4 regions of the Leclercia adecarboxylata genome follow, and region 1 is predicted to be linked to each of the others. Evidence: predicted binding sites of a transcription regulator. Region 1 holds the regulator's gene; each other region holds the start of a gene.
The links. The regulator PurR, encoded in region 1, represses purine synthesis genes. The targets are predictions, from matches to a motif close to CANGCAAACGTTTGCNTG.

Region 1 (5,224 bases):
ACCTTATCGCCGGTACCGCCTTTGAAGGGAAAACCCTGGAAGAGATCGTGCGCAGCTCCGAGGGCGGCGTATTCAACAACGCCGCACAGGTATGGAACCACACCTTCTACTGGCACTGCCTGGCACCACAGGCCGGTGGCGAACCGACCGGTGAACTGGCAGATGCCATCACCGCTACCTTCGGCAGCTTTGCAGAGTTTAAGGCGAAGTTTACCGACGCGGCGGTGAAGAACTTTGGCGCAGGCTGGACCTGGCTGGTAAAAGAGGCGGACGGCAAACTGGCCATCGTTTCTACTTCCAACGCGGGCACGCCGTTGACCAGCAACGCCACCCCGCTGTTAACGGTGGATGTTTGGGAGCACGCGTACTACATCGATTACCGCAATGCGCGCCCGAACTATCTTGAGCACTTCTGGGCGCTGGTAAACTGGGCGTTTGTTGCGAAGAACTTCGCGGCGTAACAAAAAAAGCAGAAGGCCCGGCCTTCTGCTTTTCTGTTTTATTCGGTAGCACACACCGGATCAGGTTGTTTTCTGTCAGCAGTCAGCACCAGCAGAAGCCCCAGCGCCGCAATGATGGCCCCCATCACCGGAACGAAGCTGTAACCCAGTCCGCCCGAGATCACCGCCCCACCGGCCGCCGCCCCCAGCGCATTCCCGAGGTTAAACGCCCCGATATTCACGGAAGAGGATAACCCCGGCGCATCGCTCGCTACACGCATCACGCGCATCTGCAGCGGTGGTACTACCGCAAAGGTCGCCATTCCCCACACCACCATCGCAAATGCCGCGCCCACTTCGTTACGCGCCAGCCACGGGATCGCCAGCATGATGACGATCAGCAGCAGTAAAAACCCCTTCAGGGTGCCGCTCACGGAGCGGTCCGCCAGCTTGCCGCCGAGGAAGTTGCCAAGCGAGAAACCGACGCCAATCAGCACCAGCATCGCGGTGACAAAGGCAGGCGTGGCGTTGTTAATGTCATGCAGGACCGGTGCAATGTAGGTGTAGAGCGTAAACATCGCCCCGGCACCGAGCACGGTAGTCAGCAAGGCCGAGAGCACCTGCGGGCGCATCAGCACCGCCAGCTCTTTGCGCACTTCCGGCTTTTCGCCCGCCCCGCCCGCTGGCAGAGAGAAGAACAGTGCGATCATCGAGACCACGCCGAGCAGCGCGGTTGCGAGGAATGACATGCGCCAGCCGATCGCTTCGCCCATCCAGGTCGCGGCAGGGACGCCGCCGATGTTGGCGATGGTCAGCCCCATAAACATGGTTGCCACGGCGCTGGCCTGTTTGTGCTTCGGCACCACGCTTGCGGCCACCACAGACCCGAGGCCAAAGAAGGCGCCGTGGTTGAGGCTGGTCAGAATGCGCGACAGCAGCAGGGTGGTGTAATCCGGGGAGAGCGCCGAGAGAACGTTACCGACGGTAAAGATCGCCATCAGGAAGATCAGCGCGTTACGGCGACCGCGGTGCGACAGCAGCAGGGTCATCAGCGGCGCCCCCACCATCACGCCGATGGCGTAGGCGCTGATCAGCATGCCTGCCGCGGGAATAGAAACATCCACACCCCGGGCAATCACCGGTAACAGCCCCATCGGGGAAAACTCGGTGGTGCCGATACCAAACGCACCAATGGCCAGGGCCAGCAGCGGAAAATTGATTCTCATACTTCAACTCCAGACACCGTGTCGTCAGGCGACACAGAACAATGAAGGCGAAAGCATGACATCAATCACAAAAAATGAGAAGTTAACAATTTGGCAAAAGATTTTTGCAGGGAGCGTAACAATAAAGGAAGGGAGACGAGGGAGCGGTGACTCCCTCGCGAGGATCAGTGCAGCGCAGCAGTCAGACCGCTTGCTACGATCAGACCCAGAACAATAATGGTGGTAACCAGCGAAAACTTAAGATCGGTACTCATCAATTTTTCTCCTTTTAATCACCCCATGAAGAGTGAGCTTGCTCATTTTTGCACAGTTCAGGGTAAAAATCTTGCGGGAATTAGGTTGATATCCATTTTTACTCTTCCCCTTTTGGTCAAGATCAGACAAAATTCCACGCTAAATTTATTAGCGTACCGGCCATTGACCCCCTCCTGACGTCCTGTGTCGTTTTCCCGGCGTACCGCAATTCAAATTGCGCAATTAGGGCGAGTGAAGGCAAACGTTTACCTATTGGTTTTTCAGGAGCTTAGATATGGTCTGGAGTGACATCTGATGGCAACAATTAAAGACGTAGCGAAACGCGCAAACGTTTCCACTACAACCGTATCACATGTTATTAACAAAACCCGCTTTGTGGCGGAAGAGACGCGTAACAACGTCTGGGCAGCGATCAAAGAGCTGCACTACTCTCCCAGCGCCGTGGCCCGCAGTCTGAAGGTGAATCACACCAAATCGATCGGCCTGCTGGCGACCAGCAGCGAAGCCCCCTACTTCGCAGAAATTATTGAAGCGGTAGAGAAAAACTGCTTCCAGAAAGGCTATACCCTGATCCTCGGCAACGCCTGGAACAGCCTCGAGAAGCAGCGGGCCTACCTGTCAATGATGGCGCAAAAGCGTGTCGACGGCCTGCTGGTGATGTGCTCCGAATATCCGGAGCCCCTGCTGACGATGCTGGAAGAGTATCGCAATATTCCGATGGTGGTGATGGACTGGGGCGAAGCGAAAGCCGACTTCACCGACTCGGTGATCGATAACGCCTTTGAAGGCGGCTATATGGCCGGACGTTATCTGATTGAACGCGGTCACCGCGACATCGGCGTTATTCCGGGGGCGCTGGAGCGCAATACCGGTGCCGGGCGTCTGGCCGGTTTTATGAAAGCGATGGAAGAAGCGTTAATCACGGTGCCGGAAAACTGGATCGTGCAGGGCGACTTTGAGCCAGAGTCCGGCTATCGCGCCATGCAGCAGATCCTCTCCCAGAGCCCGCGTCCGACCGCTATTTTCTGCGGCGGCGACATTATGGCGATGGGCGCCCTGTGCGCCGCCGATGAAATGGGTCTGCGCGTGCCGCAGGACGTTTCGCTGATCGGCTATGATAACGTGCGCAACGCCCGGTTCTTCACCCCGGCGCTGACCACTATCCACCAGCCAAAAGATTCGCTGGGGGAGACGGCCTTCAACATGCTGCTCGACCGTATCGTCAACAAGCGCGAAGAGTCGCAGTCCATTGAAGTGCATCCGCGTTTGATCGAACGCCGCTCCGTCGCCGATGGCCCGTTCCGCGACTACCGCCGTTGATCCCCTCAGGGAGCCAGCACCTCTGGCTCCCGCAGCCACTCCCTGTTCATCGTTTCACTGTCCCCCAGATAATCCAGCAGCCACGCCAGCGCCGGTGACATATCGTTTTGTTGCCAGGTCAGGCAGCAGGCCGCATCCGGGAACGGGTTCTCCAGCGTCAGTTCCACCCATTTGCCGCTGTCGATCCACGGGCGGGCAAAATGCACCGGCACCATCCCCACGCACAGTCCGGCCGAGAGGCAGGTTGCCGCCGACTCCCAGTCCGGGGTGACGATCCGCCGCTGGTTGTCCAGCAGCCAGGTGATGCGTTTTGGCAGCGAGCGGGAGGTGTCTTCCCGCACCAGCGACGGCCAGTTGCGCAGGGTATCATCGCTGAGCGGGTCGGGAAGCGCGGCCAGCGGATGATGGCTCGCCACCACGCAGATCCAGCTCAGCATGCCCATATCGCGAAAAGCGTAGCGTCCCCCCACCGGGATCGCCTGGGTCGCGCCGATGGCCATCTCCACCCTGCCGTCCGCCAGCGCATCCCACACGCCGTTAAAGACCTCCTGGGAGACCCGCAGCTCGACGTCAGAGAAGTGACGGTAAAAATCGACAATCATCTGGCGGGTGCGCTCGGGGCGAACGATGTTGTCCACCGCAATGGAGATGTGCCCGCGCCAGCCGTTGGCGATCTGCTGGCACTGTTCGCGGGTGATCTGCATTTTTTTGATAACAGAGCGCCCCTCCTTCAGAAACCACATGCCGGCCGGGGTGAGCTCCACGTCGCGATGGCGCCGTTCAAACAGCGGCACCGCCAGCCACTCCTCAAGCTGACGCACCGTATAGCTGATCGCCGAGGGAACGCGGTGCAGCTCCTGGGCCGCGCCGCTGAAACTGCCGTTACGCGCCACGGCGTCCACCACTTCAAGGGAATATTCAGACCACATTTTCTGCCTGCAAAAAATTTGAATGCAACCGCCAAATATTAGCGTTTCACAAGCGGGATTGCACTGCCTACACTCAGCGGCTACCTAAACCTGCACCCATAAGGACAATAAAACAATGCAACCCAGGAAAGGATTTTTAGTCTGGCTTGGCGGCCTGAGCGTACTGGGCTTCCTCGCCACCGATATGTATCTGCCTGCCTTCTCGATCATGCAGGAAGATCTGCAAACCCCGGCGGCCGCCATCAGCGCCAGCCTGAGCCTCTTCCTTGCGGGCTTTGCTTTCGCGCAGCTGCTGTGGGGACCGATGTCCGACCGCTTCGGGCGTAAGCCGGTTCTGCTGACCGGTTTAGCCATCTTCGCGCTGGGCTGTCTGGGCATGCTGTGGGTACGCGATGCCACCTGGCTGCTGGTGCTGCGCTTTATCCAGGCGGTAGGCGTCTGCGCGGCGGCGGTCACCTGGCAGGCGCTGGTGACGGACTACTACCCGGCGACGCGGACCAACCGGATTTTCGCCACCATCATGCCGCTGGTGGGGCTGTCACCGGCCCTGGCACCGCTGCTCGGCAGCTGGATCCTCGCCCATTTCAGCTGGCAGGCCATTTTTGCCGTGCTGTTTGCCATCACCCTGGTGCTGATGATCCCGGCCTTTTTCCTGAAACCGGTCGCGGCAAAAGCGGATCGGCCTGAGTCCCGCGTCACCTTCTTCACCCTGCTCCGCTCGCGTGTTTATCGCGGTAACGTGCTGATCTACGCCGCCTGTTCCGCCAGCTTCTTCGCCTGGCTGACCGGCTCGCCGTTTATCCTCAGCGAGATGGGCTACAGCCCGGCAGCGATCGGCCTGAGCTACGTGCCGCAGACCATCGCCTTCCTGATTGGTGGCTACGGCTGTCGCGCTGCGCTGCAAAAATGGCAGGGTCACCAGATGCTGCCGTGGCTGCTGGGCCTGTTTGCGCTCAGCGTGATAGGCACCTGGGCGGTAGGGTTTATTCCGGGCGTGAGCCTGGCGGAGCTGCTGATACCCTTCTGCCTGATGGCGGTGGCGAACGGCGCGATC
Region 2 (5,224 bases), 2.1 Mb from region 1:
TTCGGTGGTGAAAAACGCCGACGAGATTGAGGCGCTGATGGCGGCGGCGCGCCCATGAGCATCATCATCGTTGGCGGAGGCATGACGGGAGCTACGCTTGCGCTGGCGATCTCCTCCCTGACCCAGGGCAAACTTCCGGTTCATCTGGTAGAGGCCGTTGCGCCACAGTCGACCGGTCATCCGGGATTTGACGGACGCGCTATCGCCCTGGCGCAGGGCACCTGCCAGCAGCTGGCACGCAGCGGCATCTGGCAGGCCATTGCCGATTGCGCCACGGCCATCGAAACCGTTCATGTCAGCGACCGGGGCCATGCCGGGTTTGTTACCCTTGAGGCGCAGGATTACCGTATTGATGCGCTGGGGCAGGTGGTTGAGCTGCACGACGTGGGCCTGCGCCTGTTCCGTCTGTTAAAAGAGGCCCCAGGCGTAACTCTGCACTGCCCCGCGCGCGTGGAGCGCTTTACCCGCAGCGAAGACGCGGTGAGCGTCACCCTGGATGACGGCACGACGCTGGACGGACAGCTGCTGGTGGCCGCCGACGGTTCCCGTTCGGCACTCGGCCAGCAGTGTGGGATCCAGTGGCAACAGCAGCCTTACCATCAGTTGGCGGTGATTGCTAACGTCGCCACCGCCGAGCCGCACCGGGGGCGCGCCTTTGAACGTTTTACTCAGCACGGCCCGCTGGCCATGCTGCCGATGTCCCAGGGGCGCAGTTCGCTGGTCTGGTGCCATCCCCTGGAGAGTGCGGATGAGGTGCAGAGCTGGTCTGATGAACGCTTCTGTACCGAACTGCAAAAAGCCTTTGGCTGGCGGCTGGGACGTATCACCCATGCCGGCAAGCGGGCGTTTTATCCCCTGGCGTTAACCACGGCGTCGCAGTCTGTCTCCCATCGCGTCGCGCTGGTGGGCAATGCGGCCCAGACGTTACACCCCATCGCCGGGCAGGGCTTTAATCTCGGACTGCGCGATGTCATGACCCTGGCCGAAACGCTGGCCCAGGCGTTTGCGCAACAGCAGGATTGCGGTGCCTACCCGGTCTTATGCCATTACCAGAAACGACGCCAGGCCGATAAAGAGGCCACCATCGGCGTAACCGATGGGCTGGTGCATCTGTTTGCCAATCGCTGGGCACCGCTGGTGGCGGGCCGTAACGCAGGGTTGATGGCGATGGAACTATTCATTCCGGCACGAGATGTGCTGGCACAGAGGACGCTTGGTTGGGTCGCTCGCTAAGGAGTAAACAAAGTGCAGAATGTTGATGTCGCCATTGTCGGTGGCGGAATGGTAGGACTGGCGCTGGCCTGCGGCTTGCAGGGCAGCGGTCTGCGCGTGGCGGTGCTGGAGCAGAAGCAGCCGCAGCCTGTCGCTCCCGACGCGCCGCCTGAGCTACGCGTCTCGACGATCAACGCCGCCAGTGAAAAGCTGCTGACCCGCGTCGGCGTCTGGTCGGAGATTATCGCCCAACGCGCCAGCTGTTATCACGGGATGGAAGTGTGGGATAAAGACAGCTTCGGGCATATCGCGTTTGATGACGAGAGCATGGGCTACAGCCATCTCGGGCATATCATTGAAAATGCGGTCATCCACCATGCTCTGTGGCAGAAAGCGCAGCAGTGCAGCGATGTTACGCTGATTGCGCCTGCTGCGCTGCAGCAGGTCGCCTGGGGTGAAAACGACGCCTTTATTACCCTGCAAAGCGGAGACATGCTCACCGCTCGCCTGGTGGTGGGGGCCGATGGCGCAAACTCCTGGCTGCGAAATAAAGCCGACATTCCGCTAACGTACTGGGACTATCGTCACCATGCCCTGGTCGCCACTATTCGCACGGCGGAGCCGCATCAGGCCGTGGCCCGGCAGATCTTCCACAATGACGGCATTCTGGCCTTCCTGCCGCTCAGCGATCCGCATCTCTGTTCGATCGTCTGGTCGCTGGCGCCCGAGAAGGCCCAGCAGATGCAGGAGGCGTCAGCCGAGGAGTTCAATCAGGCTTTGTGCGTGGCGTTTGATAACCGGCTGGGGCTGTGCTCCGTCGAAAGCGAGCGTCAGGTATTTCCGTTGACCGGCCGCTATGCGCGCCAGTTTGCCGCGCATCGTCTGGCGCTGGTGGGCGACGCGGCGCATACCATTCATCCGCTGGCCGGGCAGGGCGTAAACCTGGGCTTTATGGATGCCGCCGAACTGGTGGACGAACTGCGCCGACTGCATCGCGAAGGCAAGGATATTGGTCAGCACCTTTATCTGCGTCGCTACGAGCGCAGCCGCAAACACAGCGCGGCAATGATGCTGGCAGGTATGCAGGGGTTCCGCGAACTGTTTGCCGGGGCGAACCCGGCGAAAAAACTGCTGCGCGACCTCGGCCTGAAACTGGCTGATACCCTTCCAGGCGTTAAACCTCAACTTCTGCGTCAGGCGATGGGGCTTAACGATCTGCCGGACTGGCTTCAGTAAACCAGACCCCCATCACACTTTCTTCTCCCGGCCTGTGGGCCGGGAAATTCCCCTCGTTTGAAATAATCTAATTTCACTGACTTTTTCGCATTAGATTATCTAATCTGGCTGTTTTTATGTTACGGAAATTCCGCGCGTTTTTCCGCAGTAAATATCATCCTGTGCTCAACTCCAGGCTGTTGACTTTGCTTTTGTGCGGGGCGTTTCGCATCTTTATAGTGAATAACTCTGTACGCTTTGTTGGCTTTTTTGACCATAAGCTAATGTGATGACCCATTTTACCTTATGGTTAACCACCCTTTTCGGTGGTAAGTTCAGAGGAAAGAGAACGTTTGCGTCGGCGTCCGGGAGCGATGCCGATGCCGGGTTTTGTGGTGATTTTTTCACCTTGAAACGCAAGACAGCCCTGCTCATTCAACGAGGATAAGATGGCTCAACAGACGCCTTTGTACGAACAACACACCCTGTGCGGTGCACGCATGGTCGATTTCCATGGCTGGATGATGCCGCTGCATTATGGTTCGCAGATTGATGAGCATCATGCGGTGCGCACCGATGCCGGTATGTTCGACGTCTCTCACATGACCATTGTCGATCTCCACGGCAGCCGCACCCGGGAGTTTTTACGCTATCTGCTGGCAAACGACGTGGCTAAGCTCACGAAGCCGGGTAAAGCGCTCTACTCCGGCATGCTGAATGCCTCCGGCGGCGTGATTGACGACCTGATTGTCTATTACCTCTCTGATGATTTCTTCCGCCTCGTTGTCAACTCCGCCACCCGCGAAAAAGACCTCTCCTGGATCACCCAACACGCAGAACCCTACGCCATCGACATCACCGTGCGTGACGATCTGTCGCTGATCGCGGTGCAGGGTCCAAATGCGCAGGCAAAAGCGGCCTCCCTGTTCAGCGATGAGCAGCGTCAAGCCACCGAAGGCATGAAGCCGTTCTTTGGCGTGCAGACGGGCGATCTGTTTGTGGCGACCACCGGCTACACCGGTGAAGCGGGCTATGAAATTGCGATGCCGAACGAAAAAGCGGCCGATTTCTGGCGTGCGCTGGTGGAAGCGGGCGTTAAACCGGCGGGGCTCGGCGCGCGCGATACGCTGCGTCTGGAAGCCGGTATGAATTTATACGGTCAGGAGATGGACGAAGGCGTCTCTCCGCTGGCGGCCAACATGGGCTGGACCATCGCCTGGGAACCTGCCGATCGCGACTTTATCGGCCGTGAAGCGCTGGAAATGCAGCGCGAGAAGGGCACCGAACAGCTGGTTGGCCTGGTGATGACCGAAAAAGGCGTCCTGCGCGGCGAGCTGCCGGTACGTTTCACCGATGCGAACGGCAACCACTGCGAAGGCATTATCACCAGCGGCACCTTCTCTCCGACGCTGGGTTACAGTATTGCTCTGGCGCGTGTTCCGGCGGGCATTGGCGAGACTGCCGTGGTGCAGATCCGCAACCGCGAAATGCCGGTCCGCGTGACCAAACCGATTTTTGTTCGCGCCGGTAAACCGGTCGCCTAATTATTTTTATCAGGAGAAATTCAATGAGCAATGTGCCAGCAGAACTGAAATACAGCAAAGAACATGAGTGGCTGCGCAAAGAAGCCGACGGCACTTATACCGTTGGGATCACCGAACATGCTCAGGAGCTGTTAGGTGACATGGTCTTTGTGGATCTGCCGGAAGTGGGCGCGACCGTCACCGCAGGCGACGACTGCGCGGTAGCCGAGTCCGTAAAAGCGGCATCTGACATCTATGCTCCGGTCGGCGGCGAAATCGTGGCGGTTAACGACGCGCTGAGCGACTCACCGGAGCTGGTCAACAGCGAGCCTTACGGCGAAGGCTGGATCTTCAAAATCAAAGCCAGCGACGAAGCGGAAGTTGCCGCCCTGCTGGATGCAACAGCCTATGAAGCACTGTTAGAAGACGAATAAGCGTTTTCTCCCTCTCCCATTCAGGGAGAGGCGAGACAACGTAGGCCCGGTAAGCGTTAGCGCCACCGGGTAACAGAGTTACAGACAACTACGATTCACTGCACGTTTCAGGAACCATCGCTCATGACACAGACTTTAAGCCAGCTTGAAAACCGTGGCGCCTTCATTGAACGTCACATTGGGCCGGATGCTCAGCAACAGCAGGAGATGCTGAAGACGGTTGGCGCGGATTCGCTCAACGCCTTGATCGGCCAGATTGTGCCAAAGGATATTCAGCTCGCCACGCCGCCGCAGGTGGGGGAATCGACCACTGAATACGCCGCGCTGGCGGAACTGAAAGGCATTGCCAGCCTGAACAAGCGCTTTAAGTCTTACATTGGCATGGGCTACACCAACGTGCAGTTACCGCCGGTGATCCTGCGTAACATGCTGGAAAACCCGGGCTGGTACACAGCCTATACCCCTTATCAGCCGGAAGTGTCTCAGGGGCGTCTGGAAGCGCTGCTCAATTTCCAGCAGGTCACGCTGGATCTGACCGGTCTCGACATCGCCTCGGCTTCGCTGCTGGATGAAGCCACCGCCGCTGCAGAAGCCATGGCCATGGCAAAACGCGTCAGCAAGCTGAAAGGCGCAAACCGCTTCTTCGTCGCGGCCGACGTTCACCCGCAAACCCTGGACGTGGTGCGTACCCGTGCAGAGACGTTTGGCTTTGAGGTGATTGTTGATGATGCCGATAAAGTGCTGGATCACCAGGATGTGTTCGGCGTGCTGTTGCAGCAGGTTGGCACCACCGGTGAAGTGCATGACTACAGTACGCTGATTGCCGGGCTGAAAGCGCGC
Region 3 (5,224 bases), 390 kb from region 1:
AAAGCCAATAGCGAAAGGTAAGGAATCTGTCTGGGCCATTATTATTTCCGAAATCCCCCCTTTCATATGCGAATTCTACTTGTCTGATGGAAGATGACAGGTAACATAGATATCCCCCCATTGAAGGGGATACAGATTTTATTTTTGGACAACATAGAGAGACTATTATGAGCGTTGTGCCTGTAGCCGACGTACTCCAGGGCCGCGTAGCCGTTGACAGCGAAGTCACCGTGCGCGGATGGGTGCGTACCCGCCGAGATTCAAAAGCTGGCTTTTCATTCCTCGCCGTCTATGACGGTTCCTGCTTTGATCCTGTACAGGCCGTTATTAATAATTCTCTGCCCAATTACAATCAGGAAGTGCTGCGTCTGACCACGGGTTGCTCCGTTGTCGTCACCGGTAAAATCGTGGCCTCTCAGGGCCAGGGTCAGAGCTATGAACTGCAGGCCACCTCAATTGAAGTGACCGGCTGGGTTGAAGATCCAGACACCTACCCGATGGCGGCAAAACGCCACAGCATCGAGTATCTGCGTGAAGTAGCTCACCTGCGTCCGCGTACCAACATGATTGGGGCCGTCGCCCGTGTTCGCCACACTCTGGCGCAGGCGCTGCACCGTTTCTTTGACGAGCAGGGTTACTTCTGGGTTTCCACGCCGCTGATCACCGCCTCCGATACCGAAGGCGCAGGCGAGATGTTCCGCGTTTCGACGCTGGACATGGAAAACCTGCCGCGCACGCCGGAAGGAAAAGTGGACTACGACAAAGACTTCTTTGGTAAAGAGTCCTTCCTGACCGTATCTGGCCAGCTGAACGGCGAAACCTACGCCTGTGCGCTGTCCAAAATCTACACCTTCGGTCCAACCTTCCGCGCCGAGAACTCCAACACCAGCCGCCACCTGGCGGAATTCTGGATGCTGGAGCCGGAAGTGGCTTTCGCTGACCTCGATGACGTTGCCGGTCTGGCAGAAGCGATGCTGAAGTACGTCTTCAACGCCGTGCTGACCGAACGCGCCGATGACATGAAATTCTTCGCCGAGCGCGTCGACAGCGATGCTATCGCACGTCTGGAACGTTTCGTCTCTGCTGATTTTGCTCAGGTGGATTACACCGATGCGGTGACCATCCTCGAAAACTGCGGTCAGCAGTTCGAGAACCCGGTTTACTGGGGCGTTGATCTCTCCTCCGAGCACGAACGCTACCTGGCCGAGAAGCACTTCAAGGCGCCGGTTGTCGTGAAAAACTATCCGAAAGACATTAAGGCGTTCTACATGCGCCTTAACGAAGACGGCAAAACCGTTGCCGCGATGGACGTGCTCGCCCCGGGCATCGGTGAAATCATCGGTGGTTCTCAGCGTGAAGAGCGTCTGGACGTACTGGATGCGCGTATGGCTGAAATGGGCCTCAACAAAGAGGACTACTGGTGGTATCGCGACTTACGTCGTTACGGCACCGTGCCGCACTCCGGTTTCGGGCTCGGCTTTGAGCGTCTGATTGCCTATGTTACCGGTGTTCAGAACGTGCGTGATGTGATTCCATTCCCGCGCACCCCGCGCAACGCAACGTTCTAATCCCTCACTACACAATGGCCAGCTAATGCTGGCCATTATTTTATTCTGCACTGTCAACTTATGTCAGTCGAAAGTCAGCGTCTTTAAAGTGCAACCCCGCCAGATCCTCTCCAGTGTTACGCTTTATTTCCATGAAACATCTTTGAACACAAAATAAACCCTATTCTTATTGCGCCTAATACTTATCTCAAGCATTAGCACACTTTTTGTGCAAAATCCCGGCTATCCAGATGTCTATTTCCAAAGATAAGAAAAATAGTGCGCTAATGCTTCGGATCATAAAAAAAGTTATTATCTAAATTTAAGATAAGCAATTCATATAGATAGAATTAGTGAAGCTTTAATTTTAGCCATTCAACTCTGAACTTTGAGGTCCCTCACAAAGCTCCTTAAAATTCACATTTAGTTACACATATTTTCTTATTGTAACCGATTCTTGATGTTTGTAGCACTTTCAGAGTAGCGAAACGTTTATTTGAATGGAAAGATGCCTGTCAGATACATAAAGACACCAAACTCTCATCAATAGTTCCGGAAATATTTATTGACAGAATTTATTGACGGCAGTGGCGAGTGTCATAAAAAAACCAATGAGGGTAATAAATAATGATGAAGCGCAATATCCTGGCAGTGGTTATCCCTGCCCTGCTGGTAGCCGGTGCAGCTAACGCAGCAGAAATCTATAACAAAAACGGTAACAAGCTGGACTTCTATGGTAAAGCAGTAGGCGAACACCAGTGGACCACCAACGGTGATTCCGATAACGGTGACACCACCTATGCGCGTATCGGCTTCAAAGGTGAAACTCAGATTAATGACCAACTGGCCGGTTATGGTCAGTGGGAATACAACATGGACGCTTCCGCTCAGGAAGGCGCTCAGGGTACTAAAACCCGTCTGGCATTCGCAGGCCTGAAAGCCGGTGAGATTGGTTCATTCGATTATGGTCGTAACTACGGCGTGTTCTATGATGCGCTGGCTTCAACCGATATGTTCGTTATCTGGGTCGGCGACTCCCTGGCTGCAACCGACAACTTCATGACTGGACGTAGCACCGGTCTGGCTACCTACCGTAACTCTGACTTCTTCGGTCTGGTTGATGGCCTGGCGCTGGGTCTGCAGTACCAGGGTAAAAACGAATCTGGCCACACCACCAGCCGTCAGAACGGCGACGGCGGCAGCTACTCTCTGGGCTATGACTTCGCTGAAGGTTTCAACGTAACCGCAGCCTACTCTAACTCAGACCGCTCTACTGCGCAGAGTGCAGACGGTAAAGGCGAACGTGCTGAAGGCTGGGCAACCTCCCTGAAGTATGATGCAAACAACCTGTACGCAGCGGTAATGTACGGCGAATCTCAGAACATGACCCGTGAAAATGACGGCGAATTCGCTAACAAAACTCAGAACTTCGAAGCTGTGGTTCAGTACCAGTTCGACTTCGGTCTGCGTCCATCCGTGGGCTACGTACAGTCCAAAGGTAAAGATCTGACCGCTCGTAACGGTTTCAGCGGCGGCGATGCTGACCTGGTTAAATACGTAGAAGTGGGTACCTGGTACTACTTCAACAAGAACATGAACGTGTACGCTGCGTACCGCTTCAACCTGCTGGATGACAACAACTACGCTGAAGCAACTGGCCTGTCTACCGACGACCATGCGGGTGTAGGTATCGTTTACCAGTTCTAATCAGTACACCACTTTGTTATATGTCTAAAAAACAGGGCTTCGGCCCTGTTTTTTTATGCCTGAAAGCTAAAAATGGCGACTTTTGAAAAGCCGCACGCTTTTTGTAGCAAACGGTTGGCATTTTGTAGAACTATCGTTAACCTGATAGCGGATTTCACTTCCGTAACCACAATGGAACTTCGTCATGTTTGAGAACATTACCGCCGCCCCTGCCGACCCTATTCTGGGCCTGGCCGATCTGTTTCGTGCCGATGACCGCCCTGGAAAAATTAACCTGGGTATTGGTGTCTATAAAGATGAGACCGGCAAGACCCCGGTACTGACCAGCGTTAAAAAGGCTGAGCAGTATCTGCTGGAAAATGAAAATACCAAAAACTACCTCGGCATCGATGGTATTCCGGAATTTGGCCGTTGCACGCAGGAACTGCTGTTCGGCAAAGGCAGCGCGATTGTCAGCGATAAACGTGCCCGCACGGCGCAGACCCCTGGCGGTACTGGCGCACTGCGTGTGGCGGCGGATTTCCTCGCTAAAAATACCGGCGTTAAAACCGTGTGGGTGAGCAACCCGAGCTGGCCGAACCACAAGAGCGTCTTTAACTCTGCGGGTCTGGAAGTGCGTGAATATGCTTATTACGATGCGGCGAACCACTCCCTGGATTTCGACGGCCTGCTGTCCAGCCTGAGCGAAGCCCAGGCGGGCGATGTAGTTCTGTTCCACGGCTGCTGCCATAACCCAACCGGCATCGATCCTACGCTTGAGCAGTGGGAACAGCTGGCGAAGCTCTCCGTTGAAAAAGGCTGGCTGCCGCTGTTCGACTTCGCTTACCAGGGCTTTGCCCGTGGTCTGGAAGAGGATGCTGAAGGTCTGCGCGCCTTTGCAGCAGTCCATAAAGAGCTGATTGTTGCCAGCTCCTACTCCAAGAACTTCGGTCTGTACAACGAACGTGTAGGCGCCTGTACGCTGGTCGCTTCCGATGAGCAGACCGTTGACCGTGCGTTCAGCCAGATGAAATCCGTTATTCGTGCCAACTACTCTAACCCACCGGCTCACGGTGCGTCTGTGGTTGCGACCATCCTCAGCAATGACGCCCTGCGCGCCATCTGGGAACAGGAACTGAACGATATGCGCCAGCGCATCCAGCGCATGCGTCAGCTGTTCGTGAACACCCTGGCGGAAAAAGGCGCGGATCGCGACTTCAGCTTTATCATCAAGCAGAACGGCATGTTCTCATTCAGCGGCCTGACCAAAGAGCAGGTTCTGCGTCTGCGCGAAGAGTTTGGCGTGTACGCGGTGGCATCAGGTCGTGTGAACGTGGCGGGTATGACGCCAGATAACATGGCGCCACTGTGCGAAGCGATTGTCGCGGTGCTGTAAAAACTGTGTCGGGTGGCGCTATCGCTTACCCGACCTACAAAAGATCACCCTGGCCCGTGCAAGCGTTAGCGCCGCCGGGCAAAAAAAAGCCTGCTCAAAGCAGGCTTTTTCAATTCTTCTTTACCAGACCGGCATTTCATCCTGCAGGAACGGGTTGTGCAGCCGTTCGTAGCCCAGCGTCGACATTGGGCCGTGGCCGGAGATAAAGGTGACATCATCGCCCAGCGGTAATAATTTCTCTTTAATTGAGCGAATCAGCTGACCATGATCCCCACGCGGGAAATCACTGCGCCCTACACCGCCTTTGAAGATCACGTCGCCGGAAATCAGCAGACGCGACTGGTCATCAAAGAAGACGATGTGGCCAGGCGTATGGCCCGGGCAATGCAAGACCTGTAGCGTCACATTACCTACGTTTACGCTCTCGCCTTCATTCAGCCAGCGATCCGGGGTCAGCGGCAGACATTCATCAAGACCAAACATGCGGCTTTGGGCCGGTAATCCCTGCAGCCAGAACTCATCTTCTTTTTCCGGGCCAATCACCGGCACGCCATAGTGCTGCGCCAGTTCAGCCGCTGCGCCTACGTGATCGAGA
Region 4 (5,224 bases), 970 kb from region 1:
CATGCAAACCGGTGGTGACCAGCATGTGCGGATAGGCCTTCGCCCCGACGTTGTCGTAGGGACTGTAGTCTTTCATGTAGCGATAGTAGGTCTCATCCTGCGGATTGCCCCATTCTTCGTATTCGCCGATGGTCAGCGGGATGGACTCGTCCAGCATGGTGGTCAGGACATCCACAAACGGCACCTGGGCGATCACTCCTTTAAACAGCCCCGGGCGTTCGTTAATCACGGTGCCCATCAGCATCCCGCCCGCGCTGCCACCCATCGCAAAGCACTGTTTACGATCGCCATAGCCCAGCCCCAGCAGCCCCTCGCAGACGTCGAGGTAGTCATTGAAGGTGTTTTTCTTTTTCAGGAATTTGCCGTCTTCGTACCATTTTTGACCCAGCTCGCCGCCGCCCCGGATATGGGCGATAGCGAAGACAAATCCCCGGTCGAGCAGGCTTAAGCGGCTACCGCTGAAATCCGCGTCGATGCTGGAGCCGTAGGAGCCATAGCCGTAGATCAGGATCGGGTTTTTGCCCTTGCGGAAATGGTGCTTGTGGTAGACCAGCGAGACCGGAACTTCGGTGCCGTCGCGGGCGACAATCCACACGTGCTCGCTGCGATAAAGTTCGGCGTCAAACCCTTTCACCTCGGCCTGCTTCAGCACCCGGCGCTGTCCGGTGTCCATATCCAGCTCAAACAGGGTGTCAGGCGTGGTCATGGAGGAGTAGCCGTAGCGCAGACGTGAGGTTTCCGGCTCGGGGTTGTAGCCAATCCAGGTGACGTAGGCGGGATCGTCGAAGGCGATACCAATCACTTCCCGGGTTTTGCGGTTGATCTGCCGCAGGCTGGTGAGCCCGCGCTGGCGCTCTTCCACCACCAGCCAGTCGGTAAACAGGGTGAACCCTTCGAGCATCACCTGATCCCTGGGCGGGATCAGCACTTCCCATTTGCGTTCATCGCGCACCTTGGTTTTGTAGAGGCCAAAGTTTTTGCCTTCCCGGTTGGAGCGCAGATAGAAGGTGTGCTGGAAGTGATCGAGACTGTACTCGTGATCCTTGCGCCGCGGCATAAAGCACAGCGGCTGGGCGTCCGGCAGTTCGGCATCCAGCAGCAGCACTTCGGTGGTGGTGGCGCTGGCAAGGAAGATAATCACATAGTGTTTTGAGGTGGTCTTATGCAGGCTGACGTAAAAGGTTTCGTCTTTCTCCTCATACACCAGTTCGTCGCTTTTCGACGGCGTGCCCACCGTGTGCCGCCAGACCTGATAAGGGTGCAGGGTGGTGGCGTGCTTTTTGATGTAGTAGATCGTTTCGGAATCGTTGGCCCAGATAAAGTCGGGTGAGACGTTATCAAGCATCTCCGGGAACCAGTTCCCGGTCTCGAGATTGCGAAAACGCAGGCCATACTGCCGTCGGGAGAGGTAATCTTCGGCCAGTGCCATAGTGGCGTTATCCGGCGATACCGCCATTCCGCCCAGGGTATAAAACTCGCTGTGCGCCGCGCGCTGGTTCGCATCCAGCAGCGTCTCCCAGTCCTCCCACTCGGCGCAGAGTACCGACTGGCGCTGATAGATGGCGTATTCGTTACCGGGTTCATAAACGTGCCGGTAACGATAGCCATTTCGACTCCAGGGGGCTGAGACGTCACGCTGCGGGACGCGTTCGACCATTTCACCAAGCAGGCGATCCTGCAGCGCCTGCTGCGTCGCCATGACCCTGCGGCCATAGTCGTTTTCCGCGTGGAGGTAGTCCAGCACCTCCGGCTGCGAGCGGGTGTCGTCCCGCAACCAGTAATAGTTGTCGATACGCGTGTCACCGTGCGCGGTGAGAGCGTGCGGTATGCGTTGGGCTTTAGGTGGCATGGCGGTATGATTCTTTTACGTTTAACACCCTATAAGGTTGGCAAAACATGCGCACGATGCAAGCGAAACGGTGCTGACAGGGGTAAAAAACTAGCCGGGTAGCGCTTGTTTTTGCTGGCGAATATCCTGCTCAATCCCTTCCCGCACGTCCGCCGGGATTTTCAGCGCATCGCCCAGCGCATTGAGATAGCTGCGCTCCATAAAGTGATCGATATCGATGGCTGCACAGCTCAGGAAGTAGAGTTCCAGGGCCTCCTCTTCATTCTGGATCCCCTGAGCCAGACGCGCAGGATCGAGCGGTTGTTCGATGGCGCGCGCCACCAGCGCCCTGCCCTGCTCCTCCACGCCCGCTTCCCGCAGCTGCTGTTCAATGGCGGCCCGCTCCTGGTCGTCGATATGGCCGTCACTCTTGGCGGCAAAGACCAGCGCCAGGATCAGCCTTTCGGTGCGCACGTCCAGCGGCGAGGCCTGCTGTCCAAACTGTGGCTCGTCCTGGTGCGCGCTGCGTATTCTGTCTTTGTACTTGTTCCACAGCACGGTACCGGCAATGGCACCACCGCCGGCAAGCAGGGCACCGGTGCCGTATTTGCTGAATAACTTACGCGAGGATTTATTCGCCACCAGCAGCCCGGCGAGGCCGCCAAGCGCGCCCGGCGTCAGCATTTTGCTTAAGCCTTCACCGGACGATGACGACCCTTTCTGCCCGAGCAGAGACTGTAGTTGATTCAACCAGTTTGACATGTTTACCCTCACTAAACGGTGGATGAATTTCTCAGCGTAAGCGAGGGGATGTCAGGAAATGTCTGCGTCAGCAAAAGAAGCGAAAATTCATCTCTTCGACGACAAATACTGCGCGCTGCCCGCTTTACAGTCGATCTTAACCTGATAGTGAATATCGGTATTTTTGCCGCGCACCGTCAGCGGTACCGTCCAATGGTCGTTCTCCCCTTTCACCTGCTTAGGATTGATCCAGGCGACCGGATCGGCCTGGCCCAGCGTTTTCTGATCGTCCGCCCAGCGCACAATGCGGTTTTGCAGATAATCCCGCTTCACGCTGGCGGCAATCCCTTCGGCATCCTGACCTTCGCAGGCCGGAAATTTCACGGTTTTTTCATCTGCAGCCTGGGCCGTCAGGCTGGCGGCCAGCAGTGCTATCGCTACCCCTGTTTTGTTCATCATGCTCTCCTGTTTTGGTTCAACAAAAGCATGGTCGAAAAATGGCGCGATGCAAATAACCGCCTGTCAGCCTGATGGATTTTCGCAACACAAGACAGACGCAAACGTTTTCGTTTATACTGCGCGCAACTTTTTCAGGGGAATTATTATGACTCGTTTAGGAACTGCGCTGCGTCCGGCAGCGACGCGTGTGATGCTGCTGGGCTCGGGTGAACTGGGCAAAGAGGTGGCCATTGAGTGCCAGCGTCTGGGTGTCGAAGTGATCGCCGTTGACCGCTATGCCGATGCGCCAGCGATGCACGTTGCTCACCGCTCACACGTCATTAATATGCTAGATGGCGATGCCCTGCGCGCCCTGATCGCCAAAGAGCAGCCGCACTTTGTGGTGCCGGAAATCGAAGCTATCGCCACCGACACCCTGCTGGCGCTGGAAGCTGAAGGCCAGCGCGTGGTGCCCTGCGCCCGCGCCGCGAAGCTGACCATGAACCGGGAAGGTATTCGTCGTCTGGCGGCGGAAGAGCTGGCTCTGCCCACCTCAAGCTACCGTTTCGCCGACAGCAAAGCTGATTTTCTGCAGGCCGTCGCCGAAATTGGCTACCCGTGCATCATTAAGCCGGTGATGAGCTCCTCCGGTAAAGGGCAGAGCTTTGTGCGCAGCCCAGAGCAGCTGGATAAAGCCTGGGATTACGCCCAACAGGGCGGCCGCGCCGGGGCCGGACGCGTGATCGTTGAGGGGGTGGTGAAGTTTGATTTTGAGATCACCCTCCTGACCGTCAGCGCCGTCGATGGCGTCCATTTCTGCGATCCTATTGGTCATCGCCAGGAAGATGGCGACTACCGTGAATCCTGGCAGCCGCAGCAGATGAGCCCGCTGGCCCGGGAACGGGCCGAGGAGATCTCCCGCAAAGTGGTGCTGGCCCTGGGCGGCCACGGCCTGTTTGGCGTGGAGCTGTTCGTCTGCGGTGACGAGGTGATCTTCAGCGAAGTCTCTCCGCGTCCGCACGACACCGGTATGGTGACCTTAATTTCGCAGGATCTCTCTGAGTTTGCCCTGCACGTTCGTGCTTTCCTCGGCCTGCCGGTCGGCGGCGTGCGTCAGTACGGCCCGGCGGCGTCGGCGGTGATCCTGCCGCAGCTGACCAGCCAGAACGTCACCTTTGATAACGTCGATGCCGCAGTGGGCGCAGGCCTGCAGCTGCGTCTGTTCGGTAAGCCGGAGATCGAGGGCTCGCGTCGTCTGGGCGTGGCGCTGGCAACGGCCGACAGCGTAGAAGACGCCGTTGAGCGGGCAAAAAAAGCCGCCGCCAGCGTGCAGGTTGCAGGATAAAAAAACGGGCCGCCTGGCCCGTTTTTATTGGCGTAGGCCGGGTAAGGCGAAGCCGCCACCCGGCAAAACAAAACCTTACTGCTGCGCGCCTTCTACCGCTTCGCGCGCCAGCTTGGTGATGCGATCCCAGTCGCCCGCTTCCATCGCGTCCGCCGGAACCAGCCAGGAGCCGCCGATGCACAGCACGCTCTTCAGCGCCAGGTAGTCACGGTAGTTCGCCGGAGAGATACCGCCAGTCGGGCAGAAACGGACGTTAGCGAACGGACCTGCGATAGCCTGCAGCGCTTTGGTGCCGCCGTTGGCTTCCGCCGGGAAGAATTTGAACTCCTGCAGGCCGTAGTCCAGACCCAGCATCAGCTCAGACACGGTGCTGATGCCCGGGATCAGCGGGATAGAGCCTTCGGTAGCGGCTTTCAGCAGAGGCTCGGTCAGGCCCGGGCTGATGGCGAACTGCGCACCGGCTTCGGTCACTTCAGCCAGCTGCTGCGGGTTCAGGACGGTGCCTGCACCGATGATCGCTTCCGGTACTTCTTTGGCGATGGCGCGAATGGCATCCATTGCACAGGCAGTACGCAGCGTGACTTCCAGTACGCGTACACCGCCCGCAACCAGCGCTTTCGCCATCGGGACTGCGTGTTCCAGCTTATTAATCACGATAACCGGCACTACCGGGCCAGTTTTCAGGATTGCTTCTGCACTTGTATTCCAGTTTTTCATCAGAGTTTTTCTCTCGCCAGATCGATAATTCTTGTCGTCTTAAAACGTAATACAGGTCGCGCCCTGTTCTGCACCCGAGAAGTTCTCGCGTAACGCGCTGAACATTTCGCGTCCCGTTCCCACGCGCGATGCGCTCAGGTCAGGAATATGCGGCT

Region 2: a site for PurR is predicted at 2,770-2,787, ahead of gcvT (glycine cleavage system aminomethyltransferase GcvT). Genes of this name have one in related genera too.
Region 3: a site for PurR is predicted at 3,358-3,375, ahead of FHN83_RS19615 (amino acid aminotransferase). Genes of this name have one in related genera too.
Region 4: a site for PurR is predicted at 3,123-3,140, ahead of purT (formate-dependent phosphoribosylglycinamide formyltransferase). Genes of this name have one in related genera too.

What each region holds. Positions count from the first base shown of each region.
Region 1 covers NZ_CP040889.1:4,148,436-4,153,659, reverse strand. Annotated here, with positions in the region: gene sodB (superoxide dismutase [Fe]) at 1-461, shown strand, start outside; gene FHN83_RS21550 (MFS transporter) at 500-1,666, opposite strand; gene cydH (cytochrome bd-I accessory subunit CydH) at 1,831-1,920, opposite strand; gene purR (HTH-type transcriptional repressor PurR) at 2,216-3,241, shown strand; gene punR (DNA-binding transcriptional activator PunR) at 3,247-4,170, opposite strand; gene punC (purine nucleoside transporter PunC) at 4,286-5,224, shown strand, end outside.
Region 2 covers NZ_CP040889.1:1,161,601-1,166,824, reverse strand. Annotated here, with positions in the region: gene pepP (Xaa-Pro aminopeptidase) at 1-58, shown strand, start outside; gene ubiH (2-octaprenyl-6-methoxyphenyl hydroxylase) at 55-1,233, shown strand; gene ubiI (FAD-dependent 2-octaprenylphenol hydroxylase) at 1,246-2,448, shown strand; gene gcvT (glycine cleavage system aminomethyltransferase GcvT) at 2,877-3,971, shown strand; gene gcvH (glycine cleavage system protein GcvH) at 3,995-4,384, shown strand; gene gcvP (aminomethyl-transferring glycine dehydrogenase) at 4,508-5,224, shown strand, end outside.
Region 3 covers NZ_CP040889.1:3,753,876-3,759,099, reverse strand. Annotated here, with positions in the region: gene asnS (asparagine--tRNA ligase) at 168-1,568, shown strand; gene FHN83_RS19620 (porin) at 2,175-3,254, shown strand; gene FHN83_RS19615 (amino acid aminotransferase) at 3,439-4,629, shown strand; gene FHN83_RS19610 (MBL fold metallo-hydrolase) at 4,750-5,224, opposite strand, start outside.
Region 4 covers NZ_CP040889.1:5,115-10,338, forward strand. Annotated here, with positions in the region: gene ptrB (oligopeptidase B) at 1-1,849, opposite strand, end outside; gene FHN83_RS01810 (tellurite resistance TerB family protein) at 1,940-2,590, opposite strand; gene yebF (protein YebF) at 2,678-3,025, opposite strand; gene purT (formate-dependent phosphoribosylglycinamide formyltransferase) at 3,174-4,352, shown strand; gene FHN83_RS01825 (bifunctional 4-hydroxy-2-oxoglutarate aldolase/2-dehydro-3-deoxy-phosphogluconate aldolase) at 4,428-5,069, opposite strand; gene edd (phosphogluconate dehydratase) at 5,109-5,224, opposite strand, start outside.